DNA from 2 places in the Saxibacter everestensis genome. Region 2 is predicted to be linked to the other one. Evidence: predicted binding sites of a transcription regulator. Region 2 holds the regulator's gene; the other holds the start of a gene.
What was found. Region 2 encodes HspR, which represses chaperone genes until heat shock. Its sites were predicted from a motif close to AAGTTGAGTCNNNNNGACTCAACTT; they were not measured.
Positions count from the first base shown of each region.

Region 1: LWF01_RS15020 (Hsp20/alpha crystallin family protein) is a predicted target of HspR. The motif match lies at 1,913-1,937, and genes of this name have one in related genera.

Region 1 covers NZ_CP090958.1:3,176,189-3,184,764, forward strand. The annotation lists gene LWF01_RS15005 (hypothetical protein) at 1-500, shown strand, start outside; gene LWF01_RS15010 (PaaX family transcriptional regulator C-terminal domain-containing protein) at 542-1,408, opposite strand; gene LWF01_RS15015 (hypothetical protein) at 1,498-1,737, shown strand; gene LWF01_RS15020 (Hsp20/alpha crystallin family protein) at 1,983-2,459, shown strand; gene LWF01_RS15025 (MFS transporter) at 2,572-3,882, opposite strand; gene LWF01_RS15030 (carboxymuconolactone decarboxylase family protein) at 4,103-4,672, shown strand; gene LWF01_RS15035 (aspartate aminotransferase family protein) at 4,743-6,101, opposite strand; gene LWF01_RS15040 (phosphotransferase) at 6,129-7,202, opposite strand; gene LWF01_RS15045 ((2Fe-2S)-binding protein) at 7,199-7,723, opposite strand; gene LWF01_RS15050 (FAD binding domain-containing protein) at 7,726-8,576, opposite strand, start outside.
Region 2 covers NZ_CP090958.1:4,018,493-4,027,068, reverse strand. The annotation lists gene LWF01_RS19130 (WecB/TagA/CpsF family glycosyltransferase) at 1-461, opposite strand, end outside; gene LWF01_RS19120 (LCP family protein) at 1,001-2,062, shown strand; gene LWF01_RS19115 (heat shock protein transcriptional repressor HspR) at 2,270-2,698, opposite strand; gene LWF01_RS19110 (DnaJ C-terminal domain-containing protein) at 2,730-3,737, opposite strand; gene LWF01_RS19105 (nucleotide exchange factor GrpE) at 3,824-4,597, opposite strand; gene dnaK (molecular chaperone DnaK) at 4,597-6,489, opposite strand; gene LWF01_RS19095 (hypothetical protein) at 6,695-8,329, opposite strand; gene LWF01_RS19090 (maleylpyruvate isomerase N-terminal domain-containing protein) at 8,452-8,576, opposite strand, start outside.

The DNA of each region.
Region 1 (8,576 bases), 840 kb from region 2:
GGCAGAAGGGCGAGCTCACGGCCGAGCTGCGGGAATTGGACGACGCCATCGCCACCGGAAGCTCCACTATCGAGGCACTCGATGAACTTGTGGACGATCTACAGGAGGCCTCGCAGTGGACGATCTACGACTCCTATCCCGGTGGCAGCCTGCTGACCAGCTCGCTCAAGCATGAACACGTCGACAAAACTGTAAGCCTCGCCAAGCTCGCCGATCTCAGGCTCGCACAGTTCTCCCGGAAGCTGGTCGGGGTGTCCGGGGAGATACACGGCGCGTCCCTGGCGATGGAACACAGCCAGCGCTTTCTCGACACCTGGTTTGACAATATCCTGGCTGACGTCAGCGTCGCTGGCCATATAAAGGACGCACTGACCAAGGCGGTGAAGGCCAGGGATGCCGTGCGGGAACGCATCGAGGTCTGTGTTGAACGCAGGCACAAGACATCCGGGCAACTGAAGGAACTCGAGGCAGCGAGAGCCGCACTGATGTCCCGCACTTGATGGCGCCAGCTAGGACCTACCCGTAATCGAAATTTACCGAATCAGTCACCGCCCCAGCGCGGCGGATTGAATTTGCAATTTTCCGCGGGATCCATCTGGGCAGCGACAGTCCGCAGGAATGGTTGTATTTTCGGACCCCAGGAAGAATTCAGTTGGTGCAACGATTCTGAGAACCGGCTCCTCGGCCAATCCATCGGCAGTAGCTCTTCCGGCAGCTCCGGGTCTGCAAGCTGCAGCGTCAGTAACTCCTGGTAGAGCCTGTTCCAGCGCACGAATCCTTCCCAGTAGCCGTTGTCGGCGCCGGCCTTGAATCCGTCGTCGCGTGCGCGCCGGATGGTACCTAATGTCTCGCGGTATCCCGCAGCCAGCGGCTCGAGGTCCCAAGCAACGGACGCCATCCGACGCGCTTCTCGCAGCGAGTGCACGTCTAGCCTCGCCGTAAACAAGTTAGTACCGGCAGGACGCTCCCGAAGAAAGTGAGCGACGCGGTGCAGCCGATCCTCTGGGCAGATCATCACACCCGGTCGGATCAGCCCGTAACCCGTGTACTGCGCCAAATAGCGAAACCTGTCGCGGAAGGCGCGCTGCCGCTCGGGAATGTCGTAGATGAGGGAGTGGAAGGACCCGTCCCAGGCGACCCGGCCGGCGGTGCCTTCGATCTCCCGATACTTTTCAGTGAGCCCGTGGCCCAGCCGGTACACGGGTGTCCGCCCGGTCTTGGAGACATCAAGTGTCTGCATGTTCCGCATTTTCGTCAGAATGTTCCGGGCGGCGGACTCGCCGATGTATAGCCCTCGCAGCATTCGAATCAGAACAGGACCGGTGAGGACGCTGGCACCCAAGGCACCGAAGACGAAGGCAACATTTATGGAGTTCCTGGTGTACCTGTAGCGCATTCCTTGGCTCACACTTTTTCCACGAATCGTGACAGCATTGCCGGTTGCCCCGAGCCTACCTATGTTTCGAAAGGAGAACACCCATCGGAAAGGATGAAGTTATGAAACCCTCGAGGCTCGTGCTCAACGGCTCAGCTGCGGCAAGCGCCGGGCTTGCCGCTGCCATTGCCATGGCTATTGCCCAGATTGTCTTCCTCAGTATTGGCGACGAAACACTGCACGCCCTGGCTATCGGGGTATCGCTATCAACGATCGCATTCGGCGTCACCTACGCCGCGATCTTCTTCGTTGCGCTGGCCCGAACGTCGGGAGAGCACCACCCGACGGAGCGGCGGCCGTAGTTCGCCGCATCATGCTCGAGCTCCCCCTCCGTATGCGTATGGGTGCAGCCACTAGGTTTCGCAGTTGCTCAGTGCCAGGAGAACCGGGGCAAGATCCGAACTAGCGCCAACCTTAGCGATCGCGATCATCCCAGGGAATGTTTTTCCGGATCGCTTCGTTCTGTTCTATGTAAGCAAGTTGAGCGATAGCGACTCATGGTTGTTGCGTCTATCAGGAGTCGCTGGGCGAGAAAGGAACAACGAAAATGGCTATGACCTTCGATCCATTCCGTGAACTCGACCGGGTCGCCGGGCCGCGACGCGGCCTGCGCCAGATGCCGATGGATCTGTATCGCGATGGTGATCGCTACATCCTGAACGCCGAGCTACCCGGAATTGATCCCGGTTCGGTCGACGTCGATGTGGACGGCCAGCAGCTGACCATCCGCGCCGAGAAGAACCTGCGCACCACCGAGGGTGTCAAGTGGCTGGTCCGCGAACGGCAGAACGGTTCGTTTGTGCGTCAGCTGACGCTTGGGCAGGGAATCGACACCGAAGCGATCAGCGCGCACTACGAAAATGGCGTGCTGAACGTCATCCTCCCGGTCAGCGAACGCGCCAAGCCGCGCAAAATCGCCATCACCGAGGGGCCGATCCAGGCCGAAGATTCTCGACCTGCCGCTGGATCGGCAGCCGGCTCACCGGCAGCTGATCTCGACGCCGAGGCCGAACTGAACCGCTAAACCGGCGCTCTGCGTTCGACGTAGCGCAAAGACGAGGGCGGGTACCAAACGGTCCCCGCCCTCGTTGCGCCATCCCTGGCTCAGCCCTTGTTCAGCAGGACCGCCGCCGCGCTCATCGCAGCACCGATCCCTTCGTCTCCTTCAGGGAAAGGATCGTAATGAACGCAATGACCGCCGCGACGGCGACGTACCAGAAGAACGCATCCGGATGCCCGGCATTGCTCAACGCAGTGATCACGAACGGCGCCGTCCCGCCGAATATCGCGACGGTGATGTTGTACCACGCCCCGATGCCGAGGCCGCGCAATTCTGTCGGGAACAGCTCGCTCATGATCGCCGGGGCCAACGAGCTCAGCAGGCTGTAGAGGGCTAGACCGACACAGAACACGACGAGCATGTTGCCGATACCCGGCCCGATCAGAAGGGATAGCGGCACGATCAGGACGGCGATTGCCGCCGACCACACCAGCAGCTGCGGTTTGCGGCCGAACCGGTCGGACAACGCGCCGAACGGGTACTGGAGCGCCACGAACAGGGCCGTCGCGATCGAAAGCGCAATGAAGACTTCGCCATCGTCCGCGCCGCGGAATCCAACCGCGAACGGGGTCAGCGCGGAAAAGAACGTGTAATAGCAGAGCGTGCTCAGCAGGGTGATACCGACGATTTGGGCCACGGCTTTGGGATGGTCCCGCAGGATCACCCAGAACGGGTTCTTCACCGCCTGGGCCTTGGCCTTGTTCTCCTCGAACTGCTCGGTCTCGGCCATATCTCGCCGCAGCCAGATGCCTACCAGGCCAAGGAGTCCGCCGATGATGAACGGGATCCGCCAGCCCCAGCTGGCCAACGATTCGTCGCTGAGCGTGTTGGCCATCAGCGCGCCGAGTAGCGACGCCACGAGCACCGAAGAGCCGGTGGAGATATAGAAGAAGGCGGAATAGCGGCCGCGGCGCTCCGGCGGCGCGATCTCGCCCAGATAAGCCGAGGCATTGGCGACCTCACCGCCGAGGGACATGCCCTGTGCAATCCGCGCCAGCAACAGCAGGATGGGCGCGAGCCAACCCACCAGTTCGAATGTCGGCAGGATGGCGATCACCATCGAGCCGCCGGCCATCAGGGTGATTGTCAACATCATGGCTGCCTTGCGCCCGCGAAGATCGGCGAAGCGCCCCAGGATGTAGCCGCCGAGAGGACGGAAGAAGAACGCCAGGGCGTAGGTTGCGAAAGTGCTCAGTAGCGCGAGCGCCGGGTCATCCGGTGAGAAAATCTGGGTGGCGAAGTAGATCGAGAAGGTGGCGTAGACCGTCCAGTCATACCATTCGACGGCGTTTCCGACACTTGCCGCGAGCAAGGTCTTCACCGGCAGCCGGTGCCTTTCCGGAATGGTTGTACCGCCACTGGCCGTGTTCATCACGGGATCCGACATTCGATCGTCCTTAATCGATAGGGGCCGCCACTATTGCGGACTTTCGCTACATCCTGCCACCGTCGACCGGCGCAATCGTGGGTTTCGGCCAAATTGATCCTGAGCGGGTCTTCGCACAGCGGATGGGAATAGCCGCCGAGAGGCGCAAAACGTCGCCAGTCACTGGTCACCGATGCCGTCTGCGGATACATTCGGGGCAGGGCTGACGGAAAGGACTCCCGTGTCGGAATACCGTGAGATGGACAGGGCGATCGGCGAGGCAGCGAGTACGAACCCGACGATCTTCCGGCAGTATCGGACGTTCGCAGACGACGTCTGGGCCTCGCCGCACATCGATCCTGCCAGCACCGAGGTGATCGCAGTTGGGGTCAGCCACATCGCCCGCTCGGCGTATTGCGTCGACCACCATGCCGCTATGGCACGGCAGCTTGGCGTCGGAGTCGAGGTTCTCGTCGAGGCAGGCGTACTGGCGGCAGCCGTGCTGGCCCGTCAGGTAACCGGTCGAATGCCGGCGCAGCTGCGGACCGGTGGCCGGCAGCCGGATTCGTTCCTGCTCCTGCCACTGAACACACATGTGCGCCAGTTGCATCCGCAGACCAAGGCGTTGCTGGTCGTGTCGATGGCATTCGCGCTGCGGGATGACGCCTTGATCGGTCAGGCGCTGGATGTCGCACAGCAGTTGGGCATCGAAGAACCCGGCCTGATCAAGGCCCGGGATATCGCCGCGGCAGTCGCTGCGGAGTCAGCGATTCAGCAACTGCACGGCGCCGCCCGCACCTACGACCTCTGACCCGACATGCTGACTCCGCCTCGACCGGCTGCCGAAAAGTCAGGCCGGCAATATCGATCCTGCTGGAGCTTCAGCCCTCGTCGGTTGTCGACATCACGTCGGCAAGCGTGCTGAGCAACCAGTCTGCGTCGTCCGATGAAAAGACCAGTGGGGGGCGGATTTTCAGCACGTTGGCCGAAGGACCTGTCGATGAGATGAGAACCCGCCGGTCCCGCATGGCGTTGACGATTGCAGAGGCCCTCGCCTGGTCCGGGACCTTGCCATCACGATCACTGACGACTTCCACACCGACATAGAGGCCGGCGCCACGAATGTCACCGAGACACTCATACCGCAGGCTCAGCTCGGCGATTCCATCTCGCAGGACTTGGCCGATCGTTCTCGCATTCGTCAACAGGTCGTCGTCCCGGAGGACGTCGAGCGTCGCCTGGGCGGCAGCGATCGCGACAGTGTTTCCACCAAACGTGTTGAAGTACCGCTGGTCATTTCCGAAGCGCTCGACGACACCCGGCCGAGCGACCAGGCCCGCCACCGGGTAGCCATTCCCCATCGGCTTGCCCATCGTCACGATGTCCGGCTGCACGCCGTGCCTCTGGTAGCCCCAAAAGGAATCACCGGTGCGGGCGAAACCGCTTTGCACCTCGTCGGCAATGAACAGTCCGCCTGCATCCCGGACGACCTTCGCTACCGGCGCGAGCAGATCCGTCGGTTCCCCGAAGATGCCGTCCGAGGAGAATACGGAGTCGGCAATGAATGCCGCGAGCCCCTGACCCCGCCGCTGCAGATCAGCGATCTGTTCGCGAACGTGTTCAACGAGCAGATCGGCAAGTTGCTCACGGGGTATGCGGTAGGAGTCCGGCGCCGGGACTTGCCGGACCCAGGTACCCAGCCGTGCTCGTGACCCAAGGGCGGGCGAGCAGCCTGAGGTCAGCTCGGAGTTTCCGTGGTATGCCTCAGAGGTGACGATGATCCCCTCATGCCCGGTGTGGTGCTTGGCGATCCGAAGCGCGAGGTCGTTAGCTTCTGAACCGGTACAGGTGAACATCACGTGCCCGGTGTCACCCAGCGGGCCCATCGTCCCCAGGAGATCCTCAGCGTAATCGAGGATGCCGTCCTGCAAGTACCTTGTATGGGTCGACAAAGTTTGCATCTGCTGGTGGACGGCGGCGGTCACGCGCGAGTTTGCATGTCCGGCCGGCACGACATTGTTGTAGGCGTCGAGGTACTCCTCGCCGTCCGGATTCCAGAGCCTCGTGCCGCTTCCTCGGACCACCTGGACCGGCTGCTGGTAGAAGAGGCGATATGCCGGCCCGAGCAGCTTCTCTCGACGACGGACCATCTCTTGCGTTTTCGGATCGAGTCCGGAAGCCTTCTCCGGATCGAAGGCATTCACCATCGTGAGGTTCGACGTATTTGCTGTACTGCTCATCAACTTCCTAACCCTCTTCTCCGAGCTTCACAGTAGCGCGGCGCTCACTTCTTCGTTCGTCCGACTGAGGAACCACTCGAGTTGGCCCCAGCCTTGCTCCGTGTTCCTCAAAATGTAGGCCGAGTTGTCCGGCATCAGAGCTGCGCGGCTCAGGGTGATCAGGGCTCGGGAAACCACCCGGCCCATAATGAGGTGCGGAATGAGGCGTACTTCGTCTGAGTCGAGGTCGGCGTACCGGAAATAGCCGCGAAGAACGTCGCGGGCGTTGCCGAAGACATCGTCGGCCGAGTCGCGCGTCATGTCTGCCGGGAGCTGATTGAGCATCGCGGTCGAGGCGTCGATCGCGATGGCGGTATGCCCGGCGTCGCCGAAGTCGATGACGCCGCGAATGAACGGCTCCGCACCCTGCTCGACAATGAGATTTGACTGGCTGAAGTCGTTGTGGAGAACGTGGGACCGCAACCGGCAGATCGAGTCGACCATCGGCAGGAAGCGGGAAATGGCCGCGTCGAGCATCTCGCGTTTGTCCGGGTCGTCGATCGTGCTCACCAGTGGGCGCAACGCCGGGAGATTACGCACGTCCCAGATAAGCACGCGGCGTTCGGCCGGGTGTCTGAACGACCTCGTCGCCTGCCGCAGCCGGGCCAGGCACTCCCCAACCTGTTCCCGCTCGCTCGGCCTGCAGTCGACCGAGTCCAGGGGCGTCCCCACGCAGTAAGTCATGATTCGAACCAGTCGACGCTGGCCGGCGTCGTCCTCAACCGAGACGACCGGCAGCCCGTCGCGTGCCGGCAGGATCTGCGGCACGGGAACGCCGCTGTCCGCAGCGAGCACATGCCTCATCAGGCTGACCTCGAAGTCGATCTCATCAGCCGGCTCGGCTGGGTTCGACGCTTTGAGCACCCACTTGTCACCGGTCGTGTCGGCCAGCCGGAAGGTGTCGTCCTTTTCGCTCGCCAAGCGTTCCGCCCGGACGTCCAGGCCCCAGAACCTGCCGGCGATCCGTTCGGCCTCGGCCGCCGGCATCACGACGTGAGGGGAGGCCAGGGCGCCGACCCCGATGTCAGCCAGACCCGGTACCTCACCCCGCAGCGACGTCATCCGCCGGACCTATCCGCCTCGCCCTGGGATGCCTCGCCCTGAGATGTGGCTCCCGCGGCCCTCAGCTGGTTCCCAGCCTGGCGCACGGCGTCGAGGATCTTTGCGTAGCCGGTGCACCGGCAGAGGTTCCCCGCCAGCGCCTCTCGAATCTCCAGCTCACTCGGCTCAGGGCTCCGTTCCAGCAGGTCGTGAGTGGCAACGATCAGCCCAGGAGTGCAGAATCCGCACTGCACGGCTCCGGCTGCGATGAATGCCTGCTGCACCGGGTGCAGTCCGGCCTCGTCGGCGATACCCTCGACCGTCGTGACTTCCCTCCCCTGCGCCTGCCCAGCCGCGACCAGACACGAACACACTGCGTCCCCGTCGAGGTAAACGGTGCAGGAACCGCATTCACCTTGCTCGCAGGCGTTCTTCGAGCCCGGAAGGCCCACCCGCTCCCGGAGCAGGTAGAGCAGACTCTCGCCCTCCCACGCGTCGTCAATCTCGCGTGGCTCTCCGTTGATCTTTGTCGTGATGCGCATCCTCACGCTGCTTTCTGATAGTCGTGCCAGGCCCACGTGAGGGACCTGCGGGCCATGACGGACAACGAGTGCAGGCGGTAGTTCGCGGTGCCACGGACGTCGTCGATAGGCGATGCCGCTCCGCTCACTCGGCGCCCGAATTCGGTGGTCAGCGCGTCCGGAAGCTGAGCCCTGGACTGCCACAGCCCGCTCGCTTCGAGTGCGTCGGCGAGGAACTGCTCGGCCGCATACGCGCGGCGCGGGGTCACGGCAGAAGAGCCGATCCCGGTGCCAACGGCCCGATCCACCGGATGCAGCGCGAGCCCGAACGAACTCACGGCGATCACCATCGCGTTACGGGTTCCGATCTTGCAGAACTGTTGCGGTCCGGTCGCCTCGGCAATCTCCACGGCCTCGATCAGCTCGTCTGCTTCGAGCACATTCCGCTTGACGCCGAGGTAGAAGTCGCACACGGGTACCACCCGTCTACCCCTGGACGAGGCAATCACCACCTCGGCGCCGGCGGCCAGCAGCGCGGGATGGGAGTCCCCCGCGGGGGAGGCACCCCCGAGATTTCCCGCCACGGTGCCCCGATTCCGGATTTGCGGTGATCCGATCGTTCGGGCGGCCATCGCGAGCCCGGGAAGCCGATCGCCCAGCTCGTCGATCAGCCGACGATAGGTGACGCCGGCCCCGAACCGGATCCGGCCATCGCAGGCGGTCCAATCGGCAAGGTCTGGGATGCGGGACAGGTCGAGCAGGGCGGCCGGACGTCGCCTATCGAAGTTCAGCTCGACCATGATGTCTGTGCCGCCCATGATGGGCACGGCATCGGGGTGGGCTGACTTCGCCGCGAGCGCCTCAGACCAGCTGT
Region 2 (8,576 bases):
GGTGTGGAATCGGCGATGTCCGAAACGACGGCCGCCTCCTCCGCAGTGGACCAGTACCCGTCGCGAGCGCCCACGACATGAACGCCTCGCACCTGGAAGATCTCACGCACCTTGGCATTTACCTTCGGCGAAGCCCCCAGCAGGTAGACAGTGTAATTCTTCTCCGACGCCTTCTCTACCAACTGCAGCATCAGGTCGATCCCGGAGACCCGCTCCGGGACCGGGACTCCAAGGAAACGAGTGGCCCAGAGCACGGACTGCCCGTCGGCGTTGACTATCTCGCTCGTCTCGATCGCGGTCCGCATATCGGCATCGTCCAATGCCAGGAGAACATTGGCCGCGTTCAGATCTGAGTGGACCTCACCTCGGCGCGCGATCGCCTCTTCGCAGGCTCGAATGGACTCCGTCATGGTCAGTCGGTCCAGCGGGAGTCCTAGGAAGCGTCCTCGGGTTGTGGCCACGGAATCTTCTCCTTGCCCCTCGTCGGGGCGCATCGTCGGTCCCGGGCATGCATCGTCTGACGCGCGACCAGGACCACTGGTCAGCTGAGCGGCACCAGCATACTTGCTTGCTCTGGGCGATGCGCGTCGACGGGCCCAGGCAGGGGTGCGAAGGAGTGAGTCTTGCCTCACGACATCACGTACTTGCGCGCCGGGGAAGGTGGCTCTACCTGGCCATCGCGATCGACCCGCAAAACCGGATGGTGGCGGACTGGTCGATCGCCGTCCACATACGCACCGAGCTGATCTGTGACGCCCTGAGGATGGCGCACGGGCACGTTCAACCGGGCGTCGTGTTGCACTCGGGCCGCGGAAGTCAGAACACGTCCGACGAGCGCGCGACGCTCACCACGGACTCGATTTGCGCCTGTCCGTGGACCGCACGGACGTCTCCTCTAAACCAATCACCTGACGGCTCCTGCAAAGGACAGCAGGTCGTCAGCCGTAGCTTGTTTCGCAACTGTCACCTTCGGTCAGACCAGCTCAGCTATTGTTATCGGGTGACTCCTCGTACCCGCCCAGACCAGGCCACGTTCGACGAACTCGTCGACGGATCGGCCGACAATCCGCCGGCCGATGACTGGCGAGAGCGTAACCGCAGAAAGAAGCGGCGAAACTTCTGGGTCGCGGTGGCGATATTTGTGGCGCTGATCCTGGTCGGCCTGGCAATCGTCGGCGGATACCTGTGGAATCTGTCCCGCAGCGTGTCGGAAAAAGCTACCTATGTCGAGAACGTCCTGCCGGATTCCAAGGATCGGCCGGAGGCGAGCAAGGTCGGCTCGAAGAACATCCTCTTCCTCGGCTCTGACAAGCGTCCCGAGGATTCGGGCGAGAAGGTAACCGGGCAGCGCTCGGACGTGATGATGCTGGTGCATATCGATTCGGCACGCCAGAATGCATACGCGGTGTCATTCCCGCGCGATCTGTGGGTTCCGATTCCGGGGCACGGCAAGAACAAGATCAATTCCGCGCTGGCGTTCGGCGGTCTGCCGCTTGCGGCTCAGACCGTCGAGAACTTCACCGATACCAGGATCGATCACGTTGCGATGATCGACTTCGAGGGCTTCGCCGAGCTGACGGACTCACTCGGCGGTGTCGAAGTTGATGTCGAGGAAAGCTTCAGTTCCGCAGGATTCGACTTCACGGCGGGAACGCAGAAACTCAGCGGCGAAGAAGCTCTGGCGTTCGTGCGTGAACGCAAGTCCTTCAAGGACGGCGACTTTCAGCGGGTACGAAATCAGCAGGCGTTCCTCAGGGGACTGATGAAAACGGCACTCAGCGGCGACACCCTGACCAGTCCGGGAAAGATCAACGACCTGGTCTCCACCGTGGCGCCCTATCTCACCGTCGACAAGGGCTTCGATCCGTCAACCATGGCTGGGCTCGGCTGGGATCTGCGCAATGTGCGCCCGGCGAACATTCACTTCCTGCAGGCTCCGAACGACGGCACCGGGCGAGCCGGCAAGGCATCGATCGTCAAGGTCGATGATGGCGGGATGGACGACCTTCGCAAGGCGCTCAAGGACGACACGATGGAAGAGTACGCGGCAAACGCCGGATAGAGAGCCGAGGGCCAGGACAAATGCAGCCACTAGGCTGCCGACAGCTCCAGATTCCGCTCGCATTCTGAGATTGGTCCGGTTGCTGGTGAGTCAGCCTCTGCAAATGTGGCGGCCCCACTGGCGCCAGCCAGATTCTCGCCTGCCAGATCGCTGGCTTCGCAGCGGCAGGACTGTCCGACTTCTGTGCCGCCTACATCTGCTACCTCTTTAGCCGCGGCCGGGCCGCCACACCATCAAGGATCCCGGACGAGCCGAGGGGCGGGTGCCTCGAGCCAGCGAGACCACGTCTCCGGCGAGCCCCGCGGCGAACACCCGACGCCCGGAATCGCCTCTGACCCGTAGCTCGTCGAGCTGCGCGGCGAGCTCCGCGGCGCGGGACTGCATTGCCTCGACCTGATGCTCCAGTTCCATAATGCGTTTGATACCGGCCAGATTGACACCCTCGTCCTGGCTCAGTCGCTGTACTTCGCGCAGCCGGGCGATGTCACGCGCAGAGTACCGGCGCCCACGTCCTGCCGTGCGATTGGGCGATACCAGGCCTAGCCGGTCGTACTGCCGCAGGGTCTGCGGGTGCATGCCCGCAAGCTCGGCGGCGACGGAGATCACGAATACCGCGGCATTCTCATCAACCCTCATGGCTCACCTTCCCTGTCGGACACTTCTCGATTCAGCTGCTCTTGGCCCGCTGGATCAGATCGACCCGCGGGTCTTCGTCCTTGGTTGCGGTCTGGAAGTCCTTGACCGCCTTCTGAGCATCCGCGCTAAGGTTCTTCGGCACGACGACCTCAACCGTCACCAGCAGATCGCCGGTGTGACTCTTGGTTTTGACGCCGCGGCCACGAACCCTCAGCACCCGGCCGCTCGGAGTTCCCGGTGCCACCTTGACCCGAACCGGCAGTCCGTTCAGCACCGGCACCTGAATTTCGGCTCCGAGCGCTGCCTCATCGAACGTGACGGGAACCTCGATGCGAAGGTTATCGCCGTCCCGCTTGAATACTGGGTGCTGTTCGACGTTCACGGTCAGCAGCATGTCGCCTGGCTCGCCACCGTTGGGCGACGGCTGGCCCTTGCCGCGCAGCCGGATCTTCTGGCCGTCCTTGACGCCGATCGGCGTACGAACGGAGATCGGACCGGAACTCGCGCCGTTCAGTTTGACCGTGGCGCCCTCGATCGCTTCGGTGAAGTTCAAAGTGGTGCGGGCGCTTATGTCGCCGCCCTTGCGCGGGCCGGTGGAGAATCCGGCCGTGCGACCACCGCTGCCGTACCCGCCGATGTCGAACAGGTCCGCGAATTCAGGCGGGATGTCTCCCCTGTTGGAGGTCCGCGAACCGGTTTCCGGTTGGAACAGTCCGCCGAATAGGTCCTCGAACCCGGCACCGCCACCCGCACCGGCCCTTGCGCCGCCGGAACCGGCGGAGAAGCGCGTGCCGGAAGCCATGGCGCGCACTGAGTCGTACTGCGCGCGCTCTTCTTTGTCGGAGAGCACGGCGTACGCTTCGCCGAGTTCCTTGAACTTGGCCTCGGCGGTCGAATCGCCAGGATTGGCATCCGGATGATACTTCCGGGCCAGCTTGCGATAGCTCTTCTTTACTTCATCCGCGGACGCATCCTTGGAAACGCCGAGAGTGGCGTAATAATCCTTGTCGAACCAGGCGTTCTGGGGTCCGGTATTCATCGGCGCCTCCTTTCTCTAAATCTGTCAGGGTGCCGCCCTGGTCTGGGGTTGCAAGCCTGTCACATTCCCCAGACCACGACCACGCCCTATTCGGGCTGGGCGACGGCTACCCGTGCGGCGCGCAGCACCCGATCGCCGAGCTTGTACCCGGGCTGTAGAACCTGGGTCACGGTGATCACGTCGACATCTGCCGACGGCTGCTGCATCAGTGCTTCGTGCACCTGCGGGTCGAACTCTTCCCCCGGTTCGCCGAACTGGCTGAAGCCGAACTTGGTGAGCGCGGCCACCAGCTTTTCCGAGTGAGTCTCGAACGGGCCGTTCAGATCACCGTGCTGGCGAGCCAATTCGACCTCATCAAGCACCGGCATCAGCGATTCGAGCACGCTGATCACACCGGCATCCCGCGCAACGTCGCGGTCACGGGCGACCCGCTTGCGATAGTTCGTGTACTCGGCCTGAAGTCGCTGCAGGTCCTCCAGCCGTTCGGCTGCCAGCAATGCCGCTGGGTCCGCCGCACCGGCGGCCAGATCGGGCGCCGCCTCCGGAGCGGGAGGAGTATCGTTCAGCGACGAAAGGTCGTCGGGCACGTCGGTGTCGGCACCCTGCGGGGTTCCGACGGCGTCGGCCGGCTCGGCCTGCCCCCCTGCAGGTGGAGCCTGCCCGGCCGGATCGGCCTGTCCAGCCGAAGGAGCCTGTGCGGCCGGATCGGTTTCGGCAGGCTGGTCCGGATGGTCCCGTACCTCGCCGGTCGTCGGGTCGATTCGCCGCTTGTCCCGGAAGACATGCGACTGAGACTGTGCCGACTGCTCCTCGGAGCGCTCTTCTGGCGCAGAGCCGGAGTTTGCGTCCGATGCTGTCATTACTTCTTCTCCTCGTCCTCATCAATAACTTCGGCGTCAACGACGTCCTCGTCCGAGGCTGCTGGCCCGTCGGCCGGCCCGCCAGCTGACGTGCCACCGGCCGCGTCGGCTCCCGGAGCACCTTCCGCGCCCTGGGCTGCCTGCGAGGCGTAGATTGCCTGCCCGATCTTCTGCTGCGATTCGGAAAGCTTGTCGAAGGCGGTCTTCACCGCTGCGTTGTCCTCACCCTTCAGCGCTTCCTTCAGCGCTTCGACGTCGGCGGCGACCTCAGTCTTGACGTCGTCAGGCAGCTTGTCCTCGTTCTCCTTCACGATTTTCTCGGTGGAGTAGGCAAGCTGTTCCGCGTTGTTACGGGTGTCGGCTTCCTCGCGGCGCGTCTTGTCCTCGGCCGCGTGCTCTTCGGCTTCGCGAACCATGCGCTCGATATCTTCCTTCGGCAGAGCGGAACCGCCGGTGATCGTCATCGACTGCGCCTTGCCGGTGCCCTTGTCCGTTGCGGATACGTGCACGATGCCGTTGGCGTCGATGTCGAATGCGACCTCGATCTGCGGCACACCACGAGGGGCCGGGGCGATGCCGGTCAGCTCGAAAGTGCCCAGCGGCTTGTTGTCCCGAGTGAACTCGCGCTCGCCCTGGAATACCTGAATCGACACCGATGGCTGGTTGTCGTCGGCCGTGGTGAATGTCTCGCTGCGCTTGGTCGGAATGGCCGTGTTGCGCTCGATCAGCTTGGTCATCACGCCACCCTTGGTCTCGAGACCGAGAGAAAGCGGTGTGACGTCGATCAGCAGAACGTCCTTACGCTCACCCTTCAGCACACCGGCCTGAACCGCGGCGCCGATGGCAACTACCTCATCCGGGTTGACGCCCTTGTTCGGCTCCTTGCCGCCGGTCAGTTCCTTGACGACGTCGGTGACGGCAGGCATCCGGGTGGAACCACCCACGAGCACAATGTGATCGATTTCAGCCACCTTGATCCCGGCGTCACGCATCACGGCGTGGAACGGTTCCTTGGTGCGGTCGAGCAGGTCGCTGGTGAGCTCCTGGAACTTCGCACGGCTCAGGGATTCGTCCAGGTGGACGGGTCCGGATTCGCTGACCGAGAGGTACTGCAGCGAAATGTTGGTGCTGGTGGCGCTGGACAGTTCCTTCTTCGCCTGCTCAGAAGCTTCTTTCAGTCGCTGAAGGGCCGTCTTGTCCTTGGACAGGTCGATGCCGGTCTTCGAGCGGACCTGCTGCAGCAGCCAGTCGACAACGCGCTGATCCCAGTCGTCGCCGCCTAGTTTGTTGTCACCGGATGTGGCGCGAACCTGGATGGTGGAGAAGTCGTCTTCATCCTTGCCGACTTCAAGCAGCGAAACGTCGAAGGTACCGCCACCGAGGTCGAAGACCAGGATGAGCTCGTCTTCCTTGCCCTTTTCCAGGCCGTATGCCAGCGCGGCCGCAGTCGGCTCGTTGATGATGCGGAGCACGTTGAGGCCGGCGATCTCACCGGCGTCCTTGGTGGCCTGGCGCTCGGCATCGCCGAAGTATGCCGGAACTGTCACCACGGCGTCGGTGACTTCTTCACCGAGGTACGACTCGGCGTCAGTCTTCAGCTTCTGCAGGATTCGCGCTGAGATTTCCTGCGCGCTGTACTTCTTGTCATCGATCTCAACATGCCAGTCGCTGCCGATGTGGCGCTTGACCGATGTAATGGTGCGATCAACGTTGGTTACGGCCTGGCGCTTGGCGATTTCGCCGACCAGCCCCTCGCCCGACTTGGAGAAAGCAACGACGGACGGCGTGGTCCGGCCACCTTCTGCGTTGGCGATAACCGTCGGCTCGCCACCTTCAAGAACCGAAACCACAGAGTTGGTGGTTCCCAGGTCGATACCTACTGCACGTGCCATCTGTTTCCTCCTAGAGAGAAGTTGAGCTTTCTGTACTCAAGTCTGCTCAGGGATCTGACATTGTCAAATCCAGGCTGATCAAACTTGCGTCTACGTGACTCAACTCTCCGGAGGCGGGTTTTGTTCCCGGCTGGCTTCGGGGAGGCTGCTGGCAGATACAAGCTGTAGCTCGGATGCCCGCCATCGAAGCGAAACTTCGCGACAGCTAAAGAGGCGCGTGAGCCTTGGCCACAAGGCCGTCAATCGTAAAGGTGTACTGGCCGAACTTGATTGTCTCCTTCCCCCGCTTCACTTCTGGCACAAGAGGGTCGCGCACGGATGAGATTAGTTCCGAGAGAGTTTGATGCTCACCAACGAACTCCACGATGTTGGTTGAAATCTCGAAAAGATCAGATGACCGAAGGACCTCACGCGCCTCTGCGATTCCTTCCAACCCGAGATAGTTTTGTCCGGAGATCGCCCATGTCCACTTCACCCGGCTCATGTCGGGCCAATCGGATGGCCAATCAACCACGGTGTCCTCTGCTGCAAGGGCCTCGCGGGTCCGCGGAACCTGTTCTTCTGCCTTCTTTAGAATCCCGGAGATAGTACCGAGAAACTCCTGTCCCGAAGCTGGACGGATTCCTCCGCCCACCTCCACGATCAATCCCATGTTCGTAGACGGTGAAAAAGCGACAACGTCGAGATCACCCCGAGCCCGTCCACGCGAGTCAGTCATCCTAACCGCCGGTGCGACGAGCAGGGAATCCCGCACAGCATTGCAGATGATGGTCGCCAGGTCTTTGGCGATATCTAGATCCCGTCCCACCGGTCCGAACTCTTCTGGTTGCCGCGCGCCAAGTCGGAGGAGTACTCGTTCAACCCGGTTGTCCAGAACTGTAGCCAACGGAATTAAGATGCGGTCCGAGTCCTCCCTAACGACTGGCCACAATCCGTGATCCTTAGCCGCAAGTTGGCTAGGGTCACGCTCAGGGTCATAGGCGATGTTGAGTAGCGCGGAAGCTGCTTTCTCCGGGCTGGTCTCAGGGTAATAGTGCCGGACCGCGTCGACGATGGTAGCGATACGATCCGAAAGACAATGCACTGGGATGTAGGCGAGTTGCAGCGCGGAGTATTGATGCGCGAATGCATGTGCGTATAAAACATGCCAGACGTTGCAGTAGTCCCGAATGCTCACCCCATTGAATTCACGGTCTTCTCTGAGCAGGTGAAACTTGAAGGGCCTCGTCTTCATCACCGTGCTGATGTACACCGGTACGAGTTTCTTCCAAAGATCTGCCTTGTTTGTTGGGTCGTGACGTAAACGCATCGGCAAGACACGTTCGGAGATGGAGGCCAAGGAATCCACGAAGGTGGGATCCAACACGATGCTGTCATCGACATCCCAGGCACGCTGATTGAACGCGAGATCGAATGCTTCCGGAGAAGGGTCCGCCGGCGCCGTCAACACGACGTGGTCTTCGTCAGCTTGCAGTTCGTATCCATAGTGGTGAGTCTTCCAGAGCGCCTTTTCGATCCGTTGATATCGGAAGGCTTTCTTCACAAGTCGCTTGCCCCATGCCGGATTTGGAAGCGGAGCGGTCGTATCGATTGCTCTTGCCCCATATCGGGCACCCCATTGCATCGCGACTCCTGTTGTGTCAAGCCAGTCGATATTCGCATAGGGCAAGTTCTCCGCCGTAACGGTGTACATTTCGCGGAGGCGAGTGTGGTCGATTGTCGATAGCAATTGGCGTTGCGGGGCCCGGCTGAGCTTCCAGAACGGGTCTTTCGCGATCGATCCATCGAGAACGGCAAGAATTTCTTTGGGTGATAGGCCGGTCAGTGACGAGGCGGACATGAACTGAGGCTATCTGGAAGAGTAACTGCCCTCAACGACCTGAGCCGCCCTGCAGCACAGCTCGTGGCGCCCGAGAAGCCAATGCGGAAGATCGTCCCTTCGTGTCTGGTGTCTCCTGTTCTTCAGCCAAGAACCGGGAGGCTGAGGCCAAGCCGATCCAACTCCGCCGCCTGCTTTGCTTTCGGGGCTTCTCGTCCGGTGCCCAGCAGAACACACGTGGTGTCGTCCCAGGATGTCGGCAGCTCGG